3 regions of the Thermoanaerobacter brockii subsp. finnii Ako-1 genome follow, and region 3 is predicted to be linked to each of the others. Evidence: a T-box and tRNA genes for the amino acid it is inferred to sense, from the RefSeq annotation. Region 3 holds a T-box; the other regions hold tRNA genes.

Region 1 (5,112 bases), 760 kb from region 3:
CTCTCTTTTAAAAAATCTCTTACCAATACAAAAATTTGCTCTTTTTTTGCTAATTTAAATGTCTCTTTATTCACATCATCTTCTAAAATATTGTAAGCGATTTTTTCTATTTCCTCCTTTTCATCTTCTGAAAAATAATGGTAATATTTATTGATTAATTTTTTTATTATCCGTTTGTCAATTTGGTTAACAATTATATCTGAAATAGCTTCCGCTATATAATTTCTTATTCTCGCAACATTGCTAAAGCCTTGTTTATCCTCCACTTTTAAGCTATAATAGGTAACTGAGCCACACACATTAGAATTTATCGCAATCTTTATACCATTTTCAGCTAAATTTTTTAAGCCATGTTTTAAATTTTCTGCATCTAGTTTTAAATCCTTTGAAACACCTATGGAAAATAGTTGCAATTTTCTCACTCCCTTCGTTAATAGTATATGTGTCTTTTTATCATTTTTATCTGTTTTAAATCAGTGGAATGATGGAACCAATGTCTTTTATTTGTTTAAAAGTAAGATAAACAATTTCAATTCCTTTTTTATTTAAAAATTCAATAATTTTTTCATAATTTTTATGTGAATTAAATACACCAGTTACTGCTAATTTTTTCTCTCCTATAAGCCCCATTGCACCGCCAATAAACCCGTATTCAAAACCCTTTAAAAAAACACCTCCGGGTTCTATCAAAAGCGCTTCAAAACCATTGCTAACTGCTACCTCAAATATTCCTTTGTCTGAAGTTATAAAGCTATTATCATCTATGATTGCCATATTACATTTTGTATAACCTTGCTTTACATTTAAAAACTTGACACCTTTTTTTTCTAAGGACTCTCTCAAAACAGGATCTGTGTACTTGAAATTGTGAAAAGCTGTGTTTCCCAATCTTGCTACATTATATGCGATATCATAAGGATAGTTACGTTTCAAAAAAGTTTGTCCTATTTTTACTTTTAAACCTATTAATTTCAATTTGCGTATAAACTCTGGTGTCACATTGGGAGCTACAATGATTTCTCTGTCTCCTAAGGGATGCAAAAGTATATCGGGATGAAAAGAAATAGCATCGTATAAATCTGCACATTTTTCAGTATATAAGACTTTTATCCCTAACTTAGACAAACTATCTCCAATTTCCCTCTCTCTTCCATCAATTACAACCCATTTAAAATTGCCATGGGGAACAAAGGGATTAGACATTTTTTCACCTCTTTTATACAAAGATAGGGCATACTGTTGTATGCCCTTAACCTTTTCTTTAACCTTTTCTTCTATCTTTTAAATAACAACTTCCATCCATTGTCTTTAATTTCTTTTTCAATTCAGCAGCTACTGCACTTATTTCCAAATCATTTTTAAAATCTCTAAATTCATTTGTGACAATAGCAATAGAAATTGACACCAGTGGAAACATCATCTTTTCGCCAGTCCTACCAATTGTCTCTATGTAACCCCGTTTTCTATCTTCATCGTCATATAAATACTTTATTTCCTCATCAAAGCGAGAAATTATATACTTACACATCTCTTCAGCTTTATCAGGAGTAGTAATTATCACAAAATCATCTCCACCTATGTGTCCCAAAAAATCTCTTTCATTTCCAATCAGATTTACAGCATCTGATAAAATTTTGGCTGTAAGTTTTATTACATTATCTCCTCTTAGAAAACCATAGTAATCATTATAAGACTTAAAATTGTCCAAATCAATATACAAAATGGCATAAGGCTTGTTTTCTTTAATTCGCCTTTTTATTTCTTCTTTAATGTCAATATTTCCTCTAAGACCAGTAAGAGGGTTGGCCATTCTGTTGTGTTCTATCCGCTGAAACAAATTATTGACTTTAAACAGAAGTTCTTTGTCATTAAAAGGTTTCACTAAATAATCATCTGCACCCAATTCCAACCCTTTAATTTTTTCTTCAAAATTGTCCTGTGAAGTCAAAAGTATTATAGGAAGCATCAAATTTTCTTCTTCTTTCCTCAAAATTCTTAAAAGGTCAAAGCCATTCATGCCTGGCATAACTATATCTAATATTACCATATCAGGTAGTTTATTCCTGTATATTTGTAAAGCCTCTTCTCCATCTTTAGCCTCTAGCACCCCATACCCAGCATTTTCTAAAATATCTTTCAAAATTTTCCTTGTAAGTTTGTTATCATCGACAATAAGAATGTTTCTCCCCTTCACAATGCTTCCTCCACAAAAAAACATTTAACAACCCCATAATATTATATAAAAATTTTGGCAAAAAAACTACTACTTTAGCAAATTAAATTTAAATTAAAAATGAAAAAATTTTACATAAAATTTTATGCAGTTTCTTCAAAGAAAAGAGAGTAATATTTTGAAATTTTTTCTTCCAATGTGTCCATACTTATAAAACGAGCCTCTCTTATTGCCTCTTTTCCATCCACATAAACTATTACAGTAGGAACAGTAAAAACAGAAAACTTACCAGAAGCCAGCGGAATCTCGTCAATAGGAATGTGAAAACTTTTTATTTTTGGATAGTTTACTAGCATTCCTTCAAGTTTAGGAAGCAATGAAGTACATATTCCGCAATCTTGTGTAGAAAAATAAAGAAATACCATATCATTTTCCTTTATAATTTGTTCTATATTTTCTATGTCGATAATTTTCTCCATAATTTCCCTCCTACCCAAAAGACTATAAACAATTAGATTTTAAAAATTAAAAAATATAAGCCCCTTCCAGGGCTTTTTCATAACCTTATTCACTAAAGTTTCATATTTTTATGGAGGCGACACCCGGATTCGAACCGGGGAATAAAGGTTTTGCAGACCTCTGCCTTACCACTTGGCTATGTCGCCATACTGGAGCGGACAACGAGACTCGAACTCGCGACCCTCACCTTGGCAAGGTGATGCTCTACCAACTGAGCTATGTCCGCACAAATGGTGCCTCGAAGTGGAATCGAACCACTGACACAGGGATTTTCAGTCCCTTGCTCTACCTACTGAGCTATCGAGGCATAACTGGCGACCCAAAAGGGACTTGAACCCTCGACCTCCAGCGTGACAGGCTGGCGCTCTAACCAACTGAGCTATTGGGCCGTGGTGGTCGCAATAGGACTTGAACCTATGACCCCCTGCTTGTAAGGCAGGTGCTCTCCCAGCTGAGCTATACGACCATTTTACTGCCGTGCAAGTAATAGTATACATAAAAAACTGCTATTAGTCAACACTATTTTGAGGATTTTTTCGCCTTTACGTCTAATTAAGAATAAAAAATATCAATTATTCTCTTAAATTTGCTTTATTCCTCTGCAATTCTCAGCAATTCTTTAAGCCTACTTTCCTCTATCAGATACTTTTTACCACAAAAATGGCATACAGCTTCAACTGATTGTCCTTCTGCAATAAGTTTTTTTATCTCCTCTTTTCCAAGAGCAATTATAGCAGTTTCAAATCTTTCTTGTGAACAATCACATTCATATTTTAAATCTACTCTTTCTAAAATATTAAGTCCCATCTCCCCTAATATATGGTTCAATATATCTTCTGGCAGATATCCTTTCCTTAACAATTCTGTCACTGAAGAAATATTCTTGAGTGCTTCCTCTACCTTTGCTACAACTTCTTCTTCAATATTAGGCAATAATTGTATAATAAAGCCTCCAGAAGCTAAAACATTTCCTTCTTTTCCAACTAACACTCCTACCCCAACAGCAGAAGGTACCTGTTCAGAGGTATAAAAATAATAGGCTATATCTTCTCCGATTTCCCCAGTTTGAAGCTCTACAGTTCCAACGTAGGGTTCTTTTAAACCTATATCCTTTATGACAGTCACATATCCATTTTTACCAACAGCTTTGCCTACATCTAATTTCCCTTTTTCAGACAGTGGTAAATCCACTGTAGGATTCCCTACATACCCTTTGACAATTCCCGGGTAATTTGACACTACAACGATATTCCCAATCGGTCCATCACCTTTTATAACTAAGGTAACCTTATCTTTTTCTCCCTTCATCATAACTCTCATCATCGCGACAGCTGTCAAAGCTCTTCCTAAAGCTGCACAAGTGGTAGGTGTGAGATTGTGAATTTCTTTAGCCTTCTGGGCAGTTTGTGTTGAAAAAGCTGCAATAGCTAATATTTTATTATTATAAGCTGTAGCTCGCACAATATAATCCCTCATCGTAAATACCTCCTATATCAAAAAACCCTAACATATTTAATGTTAGGGTTTGATTTCGCGTCAGTTTACCTTTCTTACCTTAGAAGCTTGTGGTCCTTTTGTAGCTTCAACTACCTCGAATTCAACTTTTTGTCCTTCCTCTAATGTCTTAAAGCCATCGCCTTCAATTGCTGAGTAATGGACAAATACGTCTGTGCCATCCTCCCTTTCAATAAAGCCATAGCCTTTCTCGGCATTAAACCATTTTACTTTACCTCTTACCATTTATATCTTCCTCCAAACTTGATAAATAATTTACTTCTCTATCATAGCACTTATATATCAAATTGTCAAATTTTTTTATTGAAATTTTATTATATCCCATATATTTCTAAGAGCATAACTTGCTTTTTCTCTTATAACTACATCAGCTTTATAATCATAGGGAGTCTCTGTCGCATTTATAATTATCAAATGTCTTACTGTATCTGGCAAAAAGTTCACTGGCGAAACTGCCAAGGAAGAACCTATGACTATTAATAAATCGCTGGACTTTACTTCTTTTACTGCCAAATCAAATGCATAAGGCATAGGGTCTCCAAAAAGCACCACATCTGGGCGCAATACGCCATTACAATCATCACAGCGAGGAGGAATTTGTTTTTTACTTACTTTTTCCTCTAAAACTTCAAAAGAAACTTTTTTACCACAACGTAAACAACTTCCTTCTCTCGTATTGCCGTGGACTTCAAATACATTTTTAGAACCAGCTTTTTGATGAAGATTGTCTATATTTTGTGTAATTACTCCAAAAATTATACCTTCTTTCTCCATTTCGCTTAATATGTAATGAGCTTCATTAGGCTCAGCATTTCTCATTGAAGACAAAATCTTGAAGCCAACTTTATAAAATTCCTCCGGGAAATTGTACAATACTCCCGTTGACAAAACCTCCATTGGATCTA
Region 2 (5,112 bases), 270 kb from region 3:
AGGGTCAACTCCTAGGCTCTCTGCTATTTTGTCTGCAGTTTTAAATCCTATTCCAAATATATCGTCAGCCAATCTGTAAGGGTTTTGCTTAATAATTTCAATCGCGTTGTTTCCGTATTCTTTATAAATCTTTATAGCCATTGCAGTGGAAATACCGTACCCCTGCAAAAACACCATCACTTCTTTTATGCCCTTTTGCATTTCATAAGCTTCACAAATTCTTTTTATCTTCTCATCGCTTAGACCTTTTATTTCTTTTAATCTTTCTGGTGCAGTTTCAATTATATTTAAAGAATCAACGCCAAACTTTTTTACAATTTTTCTTGCTGTAACAGGACCTATTCCAGGAATTAAGCCAGAAGATAAAAACTTTTCTATTCCTTCTAAAGTGGTGGGAGCCAAGGTTTCATAATTTAAAACCCTAATTTGCTCACCATAATCAGGATGTTCTACCCATTCTCCTTCAATTTTAATTCTTTCCCCAATGTTTACATAAGGCATATAACCTACAGCAGTGACTACTAAACCTTGGGTACTTAATTCTAAAACCGTATAACCATTTTGTTCATTTCTAAAAATTATTTCTTCAACTACACCCTCTATGTCAATCATAGCCGATTCTCCTGTTTTAATTCTTTTCTTTATTTAATTTTACCTTATATTTAAAGCAAATTAAAGCCAATTCATTTCTTTTTTTCAATTTTTGTGGTATAATTAAGGTAGCGAAGCGTTTACAAAACATAAATTCTATGGCATTTAAAAAAGATATATAAAAAATGCCATAAGCCCGGGTTTACCCGGGCTTTCAAATTTATATTCCTGCCAACTTTTTTAATATATCTACTTTGTCTGTTTTCTCCCATGGGAGGTCTAAGTCGTGTCTTCCAAAGTGGCCATAAGCTGCAACTTGTCTATAAATAGGTCTTCTTAAATCTAAATCCCTAATTATAGCTGCAGGTCTTAAATCAAAAACTTGTTTTACAATTTCCGAAATCTTTTCATCTGATATTTTACCTGTGCCAAAAGTATCAATACCTATTTCAAGAGGTGTAGCAACACCTATCGCATAAGCTAATTGCACTTCACACTTCTTAGCAAGTCCTGCTGCCACAATATTTTTTGCCACATATCTTGCAGCATAACTTGCGGATCTATCAACTTTTGTAGGGTCTTTACCAGAAAAAGCTCCGCCCCCGTGCCTTGCATATCCGCCATAGGTGTCTACAATAATTTTTCTTCCTGTAAGTCCGCTATCACCTTGAGGTCCACCAATTACAAACCTTCCTGTGGGATTTACAAAAATTTTAGTCTTATCATCTATCATATTTTCAGGAATTATAGGTTTTATTACATGTTCAATAATATCTCTTTCAATAGTATCGTGATCAATCTCAGGTGCATGTTGAGCTGATACTACAACAGAATCTACCCTCACAGGCTTATCATCTTCATACTCTACTGTTACTTGTGTTTTACCATCTGGTCTTAAATAGCTTAATGTCCCGTTCTTTCTAACTTCCGCCAGTCTTCTTGCAAGCTTGTGAGCTAGCATTATAGGCATAGGCATTAATTCTTCTGTTTCATCGCAAGCAAAACCAAACATTAAACCCTGGTCTCCAGCGCCAATAGCCTCAATTTCCGAATCTGAAAGTTCTCCTCTTTTAGCTTCTAATGCCTTGTCCACACCGAGGGCAATATCCGGTGATTGCTCATCAATAGAAGTGATAACCGCACAAGTATCAGCGTCAAAACCGAATTTTGCTCTAGTATAGCCAATTTCTTCTACTACTTTCCTTACAACTTTCGGAATATCTACATAGCACTGAGTAGTAATTTCTCCCATTACTAAAACCAAACCGGTAGTTACAGCAGTCTCACAAGCAACTCTGGCATAGGGATCTTTTTTCAAAATTTCATCTAATATTGCGTCAGAAATCTGATCACAAATTTTATCAGGATGCCCCTCTGTGACTGATTCAGATGTAAACAGTCTACGCATTTTTTCTATTCCTCCTTAAAAACAAAATAAAACCCCTTCCAAAAGAAGAGGCACATACCCTCATCTTTCAGAAGCATGCTTCTGAGAGAATTAGCACCTTGTCCTATAGGACAGGTTGCTGGGTTTCATCGGGCTCTTTCCCTCCACCTCTCTTGATAAGAGCATGTTATTAAATTTTCTGATGTCTACTATAGCACACTTTATCTACTATGTCAAATATTTTTGCATCAAAAAAAGAGCATGCCAAAACATGCTCTTTTTTGAAAAATTATATTTAAAATACTACAAATTTTTCTCCAGGAACTCCACATACAGGACATTTTTCTGGCAATACATCAACAGAGGTATATCCACAAACGGGACATATGTAAACTTTTGATATCTTTATGTCTTCTCCTTTTAATGCTGCTTCTTTTGCTTCAGTGTACAATTTTGCATGTATTTTTTCAGCCTCAATAGCATAATGTATGCTTTTTTTAGCTCCAGATTCCTCTTGAAGTTCTGCAACAGCATTATAAGCAGGATACATCTCTTCTACTTCAAAGGTTTCCCCTTCTATAGCTTTTTCAAGATTTTCTACTGTATTTCCAACTTCTCCAAGAGTTTTGTAATGATTTGTGGCATGTACCAATTCAGCATAGGAAATAGCCCTGAAAAGTCTTGCAATATTAGGTTTGCCTTCTTTTTCAGCTACATCAGCAAAAATTTGATATCTCATGTGAGCTTGACTCTCTCCAGCATAGGCTTCACTAAGATTATGTCTCGTCATTTCTCTCATAAAAGATTCCTCCCTAATTAAATTTTTATTAATAAATAATAATTTTCTCTTTCAAATAATATTATACTACACTTTTTTACCATGTCAAGACATTTGAAGGAGAAAAATAAAAAAGACCTTACGGTCTTTTTTTCAATGGTGGAGGGAGATGGATTCGAACCATCGAAGGCGACAGCCAACAGATTTACAGTCTGCCCCCTTTGGCCACTTGGGTATCCCTCCACAATATTTAATTTTTGAAAATGGTGGTCGCAATAGGACTCGAACCTATGACCCCCTGCTTGTAAGGCAGGTGCTCTCCCAGCTGAGCTATACGACCACAATGGTCGGGATGGAGGGACTTGAACCCCCGACCCCATGCTCCCAAAGCACGTGCGCTACCAACTGCGCCACATCCCGACATCAGTGACGAAATAAATTATAATAGAAAAAATGAAATTTCACAATAGGCATAAAAGCTTAAAAATGGCCGTTTTATTGATTTATCGCTTGCAATCTTTAAATTTTTTAAGAATACGTCATATTTTAAAGTGTCTGCACAAAATACCACATAAGGTCATTTCGCGGCAAAATATTTATTTGCTATTTCTACAAGATAATTTATCTCTTCGGAAGAAAGTTTATTTTTCAATATGTTTAATAATCTTTCATTATCTTCCTTTGTTAATCCTTTCTCTGCCATCTTCATAATCTTATCCATATCCTCTTTCCCTAACTTCTGTAAAATTTCCATTACCTTTGCCTTCTGAGAAGCTTCCATTTTATCTTGTATTTCCAATATTTCTTCTACAGTAATCACTTTTTCTTTTTTATCTTTTTCATTTTCTTGTGTTGTAGTTTTATCTACATTTTGCTCAAGAGCTTGGCTTGAATATTTTTCTTCTTCTCTTGAAATTTTTGTAGTCTTAGACTCATTATATTTTTCTACATTTTCTATTTCCCTATCCCACATCTGTTTCCCTGCGGGATATACTTCATCAAAAGTTTTAATTTCCTCCTTATTCTTATGTTCTTTAAAATATGTTTTTAACATAAACATAGTAGTAGCTGACAAAAATACCGCGATTAGAATTATGTAAACTGTATATTTTTTCATTTTTGAAAACCTCCCATTATTTTAACTGTACACATTTATTATTCCTTCCCTTAATTTTTTAATTCAGTTTATTATTAAAAAGGGAGGCTTCAATTATGGAAGAATTAAGGCTTAAATATGATGATGATAACGCCGTTTATTTCATAGCTAATTTTTTAAATTCCTATTTAAGCCCTAATTCAGTTTTTTTATGTATTGGTACAGATAAATTTATAAGCGACTCCTTAGGTCCTATCGTAGGAAATCTGTTAACAAAATCACTTCCACCAACTTACTTTGTTTACGGTACCTTAAAGAGGCCAATTCACGCTATAAACTTAGAAGAAAATATAAAATACATAAAAAAGAAGCATCCTAATAGTAAAATTATAGCTATAGATGCTTCTTTGGGAGACAAAGAAAGTATAGGAAAAATCTCAATAAAAAAAGCCCCACTGTACCCTGGAAAAGGGGTGGGGAAAATGCTTCCTCCTGTTGGAGATATTTCAATAGTAGGCATTGTCGATGTATATGACTCATTGCCATTAAATTCAATTAGATTAGGCTTTGTTTTTGATATTGCAGAAACAATAGCAGAAGGAATTTATTTAGCTTTGAAACATTCATAATTTTTTATTTTAATTTTAAAGGTATAGAAACTAAATTTTGTATAGAACCATCTTTAGGGCTTAAAGAGAAAACTTGAAGAATCCCATTTTGCGGCTCTTTTAAAGGCTTATAGGAAATTATAGCTTCGAAATCCCCCCAAGAAGGAGCAGCGTCAGTTGCTTGGACAAAACTCTCATTTAAAATATTGCCATTGCTACCAATTAGCCTTATATTTACCCCTCCTTCAAATACTCTTGCCTTTCCTATTACTTTGAAGGGGCTTGAAACCACATCATTTTTGGCTGGAGCCATTACTTTTATATTAAGCTCATAAGAAATGCTACTGTTATCTGAAACAATTATCGCTCTTGCTTCCTTGTCTTTCGTAAGTATTATACCTAATTCGTCTCCTACTTTTATTTCCGAAAAGCTGATATCCCTTTCAGCATATTTAATTCCCCCTTCAGGGTCATAACTAACCTTTGCCATGAAGTGGATAATAGCATTCGGTAGTACTTTTATATCTGGTCCCGCTTCATTTCTTAAATCCTGAGCATCCTGGTATTCCCTCTCAATAGTAATAATTCTATTTGCATAATCAATAGCCTTTACTTTTCCATAAATAAAGGATTCACCTTTTAAAGGATCTGT
Region 3 (5,112 bases):
CAATGGTAAAAAATATGCAACAAAACGGATTGCCTCAAGGATTTTTCAAACATTTTGAAGGAAAAAGAGGAAATTTTAAAGGTAAATGGCAAAATGGAAATGGACAAACCAATACTGCTCCTCAAGGGTATAGTAACTCTCTCTAATTGAATTTTTTGAATAAAAAGAGATGGTTAAATGCCATCTCTTTTCTATTTTCAAAACTTTGCATAGTAGGAACCCTCATATTACTCTAAAAAAATGTTCACACATCCTTCACAAATCCAATATAGTTATCTCAAACTAAAGGGTTATTATATAAGTGTAACAAATAAAAAACAAAAATCAAAAAAGGAGTGTGGTTTTAAATGAATTTCAAAAAGGTAGTAGCAGTAGTACTTACAGGAGGTATGCTTTTAAGTGGAATAGCTGCTTATGCAGCCACAACTGGCAATACAGCTAGTTCTTCAACTCCACCTCAATATTCTACGACAGCACCAAGATACGGAATGAGTAGAAATGCAGATTTTCTTGCAAAACTGACAGGTAAGACAGCAGATGAAATTTTAAGTGAACTTCAATCAGGGAAAACAATAGTTCAGATTGCAGAAGAAAATGGCATAACACTTGACAATCTGAAAAAAGCTTTAATTGAGCAAAAAGAAGGGTTTATAGACCAATTAGTTAAAGATGGTAAAATAACTCAGGATAGGGCTGACACAATCAAAAAAACCATTGAAGACAAGATAAATTCATGGGATGGAACATGTCAATATGGTAAAGGTTCAGGTGTAGGTTTAGGTCTTGGACTTGGAAAAAATAGCAATGGCAATACAGGTGTAGGCTTGGGAGCAGGTTTTGGTGCTAAAGGAGCGCATAAAGGAGCAGGCTATAGAGGAAACTTTGGACCAACTGTTCAGCAGTAATGAAAAAAGGCAAGGGTTCAACCTTGCCTTTTTTCATTAGATTTTATAACAGGTTTTAATTTTAAAGTGAGATAGGAAGCGATAAATGCTTTGATTAAGTCGCCAGGTATAAAAGGAAGTGCCCCGGCTAAAATGGCTTTTTTAAATGGTATTCCTGTAACAAAAGAGAGCTGAGTTACTCCTAAAATATAAACAAAAATTATTGCAAATAAGAGATAGCTTATAAAAATATTAATAAAATTTGCTTTTTTATTTTTTAAAGTCAAAGAGATTAAAAAGGCTGCAAAGGGCCAACTTAAAATATATCCTCCTGTAGGACCTATTAAAATATTTAGTCCTCCGGTAAGTCCTGCAAACACAGGTATTCCAATTGCACCTAAAAGGTCAAAAATAAAAAGGCTCAAAAATGCTGATGTAGGATTTAAAAGTCCTCCGGCTAACATAACTGCAAAAGTCTGCCCTGTGATAGGTACTGGAGAAAAAGGCAAAGGTATTTTTACAAAACCCATTATAAAAGTAATAGCAGCAAAAAGAGAAGCTAAAATCATGTCTTTAGTTTTTATCATATTTTTCCTCCTCATTGTATTATTACAACAATTATTATATTTTTTTTAAAAAGAATTGTCAACTATTTTTACATAATGGTTAACAATTCTTTAAAAAAGTAGCCCTCTTAAATTTTTAAGAGGGCCAGTAGAATTTTAATTATCTCCATCTTCAAATTTTAAATCTGCCATATCATAAGTGAATTCCGCTAAACGAACATTTAAGAAAATTGGTATATCAGTTCGTATTGCTAAAGCTATAGCATCACTGGGCCTTGAGTCTAATTTTATAACTCTATCCCCTTGTTTTATATAAAGCTCTGCATAATAAGTGTCATCTTTTAAATCAGTAATTACAACTTTTTCAGGTTTTCCTCCAAGTTGTTCAATAACAGATTTTAAAAGGTCGGGGGTTAAAGGGCGAGGCGGTGTAATTCCTTGAAGAGGGATAGCTATGTTTTGGGCTTCCAATGGACCTATGACGATGGGCAAAACTTTCTTTTCCTCTTCATCTGTCAATAGGACGGAGAAATTTCCTTCTACGTCCATTGTAATTGCCTTAACATGAAATTTTAACATTTTTTACACCTCGATTTAAAACATCTTCTTATTATCATTATATCATACTTATGCAAATTTAATCTGATTGTTTGTTTTAAAACAACTTAACTGTTGACAATTGGTGAGATTTTATATATATTATATATCAAATGGAATATAAGGCTATGAAAGAGAGGAGTAAGTGTATACTGGCTAAAGAGAGGGATATCCCATGGGCTGAAAGGATTCCCGCCAAAGGTACACTGAAGGTAGCTCTGGAGCCTGTAAACCGAAGTTCAGTAGGTTTAAACGGGTCTGCCCGTTATAGCTTGAGTGATAAATAAAGGTGGTACCGCGAAATGCCCTTTCGCCCTTTGTGGGTGAAAGGGTTTTAAAATTTTACGGAGGGAGTGTAAGGCATGAAAGAGATAGCTAAGACGTACAATCCAAAGGAATTTGAAGATAGAATTTATGCTTTTTGGATGGAAAAAGGATATTTTACTCCTAAAATAGACCCTGAAAAACAGCCATTTACCATTGTTATACCGCCTCCAAACATAACAGGGCAATTACATATGGGACATGCACTTGACAATACTTTGCAGGACATATTGATAAGATGGAAAAGAATGCAGGGTTATGCAGCTTTGTGGATACCTGGCTCAGACCATGCCAGCATTGCGACGGAGATAAAAGTTTTAGACACGATAAGAGAAGAAACGGGGCTCACAAAGAAAGAAATAGGAAGAGAAGAGTTTTTGAAAAGGGCATGGGCATGGAAGGACAAATACGAAAACCGTATTTTAAGCCAATTAAAAAAGTTGGGTTCTTCTTGTGATTGGACAAGGACACGCTTTACTATGGATGAAGTATGTTCAAGGGCGGTAAGAGAAGTTTTTGTCTCCCTCTATGAAAAAGGGCTCATATATAGAGGAGACAGGATAATAAATTGGTGTCCAGACTGCAACACTGCTTTATCTGATGCGGAAGTGGAACATAAAGAGCAAAAAGGGCATTTGTGGTACATCAAATACCCCATAAAAGGTGAAGATGGATATGTAGTTATAGCTACGACGAGGCCTGAGACGATGCTGGGGGATGTAGCAGTTGCTGTAAATCCTGATGATGAAAGGTATAAGGATGTGGTAGGTAAGACTTTGATACTGCCACTTGTAGGAAGAGAGATACCTGTAATTGCTGACAGTTACGTTGACCCTTCATTTGGAACAGGTGCTGTAAAAGTTACACCTGCCCATGACCCAAATGATTTTGAGATGGGATTAAGACATAATCTTCCATTTATCAATATAATGAATGAGAATGCGATAATCAATGAAAATGGAGGAAAATATAAAGGTCTTGATAGATATGAGGCGAGAGAAAGAATAGTCGAAGACCTCAAAAATCTCGGACTACTTCTAAAAGTTGAAGACCACGTTCACAATGTGGGGCATTGTTACAGATGCGATACAGTAGTTGAGCCTCTACTTTCCAAACAGTGGTTTGTAAAGATGGAACCTTTAGCTAAACCTGCTTTAGAGGTTGTAAAAGAAGGAAAAATAAAATTTGTGCCAGAACGGTTTGAGAAAATATACACTAATTGGTTAGAAAACATAAAGGATTGGTGTATTTCCAGGCAATTATGGTGGGGACACAGAATTCCTGCCTGGTACTGCGATGACTGTGGTCATATAACTGTATCGCGTAAAGACCCGCAAAAATGTGAAGCTTGTGGAAGCCCCCACATACATCAAGACGAAGATGTATTAGACACTTGGTTTAGTTCTGCACTTTGGCCTTTCTCTACTATGGGTTGGCCGGAAGGAACAGAAGACCTCCAATACTTCTATCCTACTGATGTTCTTGTTACAGGATATGACATAATTTTCTTCTGGGTTGCAAGAATGATTTTTATGAGTTTGGAATTCATGAAAGAAGTGCCATTTAAGCATGTTTTGATACATGGTTTAGTCAGAGATGCTCAAGGTAGAAAAATGAGCAAATCTCTTGGCAATGGGATAGACCCATTAGAGGTTATTGAAGAATATGGGGCAGACACTTTAAGGTTTACATTAGTCATAGGAAATGCCCCAGGAAACGATATGAGGTTTAGTCAAGATAAAGTTGAACTCAGCAGAAACTTTGCAAATAAATTGTGGAACGCTTCAAGGTATGTGTTGCTGAATTTAACTGATAATGATACTAACCTTTATACAGATGGGTTGACTATTGCTGATAAGTGGATTTTGACAAGGTATAACAACATAGTAAAAGAAGTGACAGAGAATTTAGAAAAATTTGAGTTAGGAATAGCTGCGACAAAACTTTATGACTTTGTGTGGAGTGAATTTTGCGATTGGTATATAGAACTTAGTAAACCTGTGTTATACAGTGACAACCTTGAAGCTAAAAAGGTTACAAAGTCTGTTCTAAGATATGTGCTTGATAATACTTTGAGGCTTTTGCATCCTTTTATGCCTTTTATAACTGAAGAAATATGGCAGAATTTACCTCATGAAGGCGAGAGCATAATGATTGCTGAATGGCCGAAATACAAAGAAGAACTGGATTTCACTGAAGAAGCGAAAAATGCTGAGATTATAATGGAAGCTATTAGGACCATTAGAAATTTAAGAGCAGAAGCAAATGTTTCCCCTTCTAAAAAAGCAAAAGTTATTGTGGCTGTTGAAAATGAAAATTATGTAAAGGTGTTTGAAGTGGGCACAAATTATATAATGAAACTTGCAGGTGCTAGCGAAGTTGTAATTGAAACAGATAAGAGTAAAATTCCTCATAAAGCTTTGAGTGGAGCAATAGAAGGAGGATTGGTGGTACTTCCACTTGAAGATTTAATTGACTTAGAAGAAGAGATAAAGAGGCTTAATGAAGAAAGACAAAAAGTGATAAGCGAAATTGAAAGAGCACAAGGGCTTTTAAATAATGAAAATTTCGTCAAAAAAGCGCCAGAAAAAGTAGTTAATGCAGAAAGAGAAAAATTGGAAAAATATACTACAATGCTTAAAAACATAGAGGAAAGACTTAAGTTATTAAAGAGTTAACCTCTAGGGGGATTTGTATGTTATCTTTGTTTAAAAGGCCAAAAAAAGAGCCTCAACTGGTGA

What was found. A T-box is a leader RNA that pairs with one kind of tRNA and senses whether it is charged. The one in region 3 lies ahead of THEBR_RS07785 (valine--tRNA ligase), so its partner is inferred to be a tRNA-Val.
Region 1: it encodes a tRNA-Val, which carries the amino acid that the T-box ahead of THEBR_RS07785 (valine--tRNA ligase) is inferred to sense. The anticodon was not compared.
Region 2: it encodes a tRNA-Val, which carries the amino acid that the T-box ahead of THEBR_RS07785 (valine--tRNA ligase) is inferred to sense. The anticodon was not compared.

What each region holds. Positions count from the first base shown of each region.
Region 1 is NC_014964.1:799,303-804,414, reverse strand. Features, by position in the region: gene ytxC (putative sporulation protein YtxC) at 1-413, opposite strand, end outside; gene THEBR_RS03910 (DUF6873 family GME fold protein) at 469-1,203, opposite strand; gene THEBR_RS03905 (GGDEF domain-containing response regulator) at 1,262-2,194, opposite strand; gene THEBR_RS03900 (thioredoxin family protein) at 2,317-2,652, opposite strand; tRNA gene THEBR_RS03895 (tRNA-Cys) at 2,764-2,838, opposite strand; tRNA gene THEBR_RS03890 (tRNA-Gly) at 2,843-2,918, opposite strand; tRNA gene THEBR_RS03885 (tRNA-Phe) at 2,924-2,999, opposite strand; tRNA gene THEBR_RS03880 (tRNA-Asp) at 3,005-3,081, opposite strand; tRNA gene THEBR_RS03875 (tRNA-Val) at 3,083-3,158, opposite strand; gene hslO (Hsp33 family molecular chaperone HslO) at 3,284-4,168, opposite strand; gene THEBR_RS03865 (cold-shock protein) at 4,229-4,432, opposite strand; gene THEBR_RS03860 (NAD-dependent protein deacylase) at 4,508-5,112, opposite strand, start outside.
Region 2 is NC_014964.1:1,823,285-1,828,396, forward strand. Features, by position in the region: gene recD2 (SF1B family DNA helicase RecD2) at 1-612, opposite strand, end outside; gene metK (methionine adenosyltransferase) at 812-1,999, opposite strand; SAM riboswitch class I at 2,057-2,161, opposite strand; gene THEBR_RS09110 (rubrerythrin family protein) at 2,274-2,777, opposite strand; tRNA gene THEBR_RS09115 (tRNA-Tyr) at 2,914-2,999, opposite strand; tRNA gene THEBR_RS09120 (tRNA-Val) at 3,021-3,096, opposite strand; tRNA gene THEBR_RS09125 (tRNA-Pro) at 3,101-3,176, opposite strand; gene THEBR_RS09130 (hypothetical protein) at 3,334-3,873, opposite strand; gene yyaC (spore protease YyaC) at 3,969-4,481, shown strand; gene THEBR_RS09140 (Gmad2 immunoglobulin-like domain-containing protein) at 4,486-5,112, opposite strand, start outside.
Region 3 is NC_014964.1:1,555,237-1,560,348, reverse strand. Features, by position in the region: gene THEBR_RS07805 (YckD family protein) at 1-146, shown strand, start outside; gene THEBR_RS07800 (DUF2680 domain-containing protein) at 348-905, shown strand; gene THEBR_RS07795 (biotin transporter BioY) at 923-1,471, opposite strand; gene THEBR_RS07790 (bifunctional nuclease family protein) at 1,607-2,029, opposite strand; T-box leader at 2,167-2,368, shown strand; gene THEBR_RS07785 (valine--tRNA ligase) at 2,410-5,049, shown strand; gene THEBR_RS07780 (GNAT family N-acetyltransferase) at 5,067-5,112, shown strand, end outside.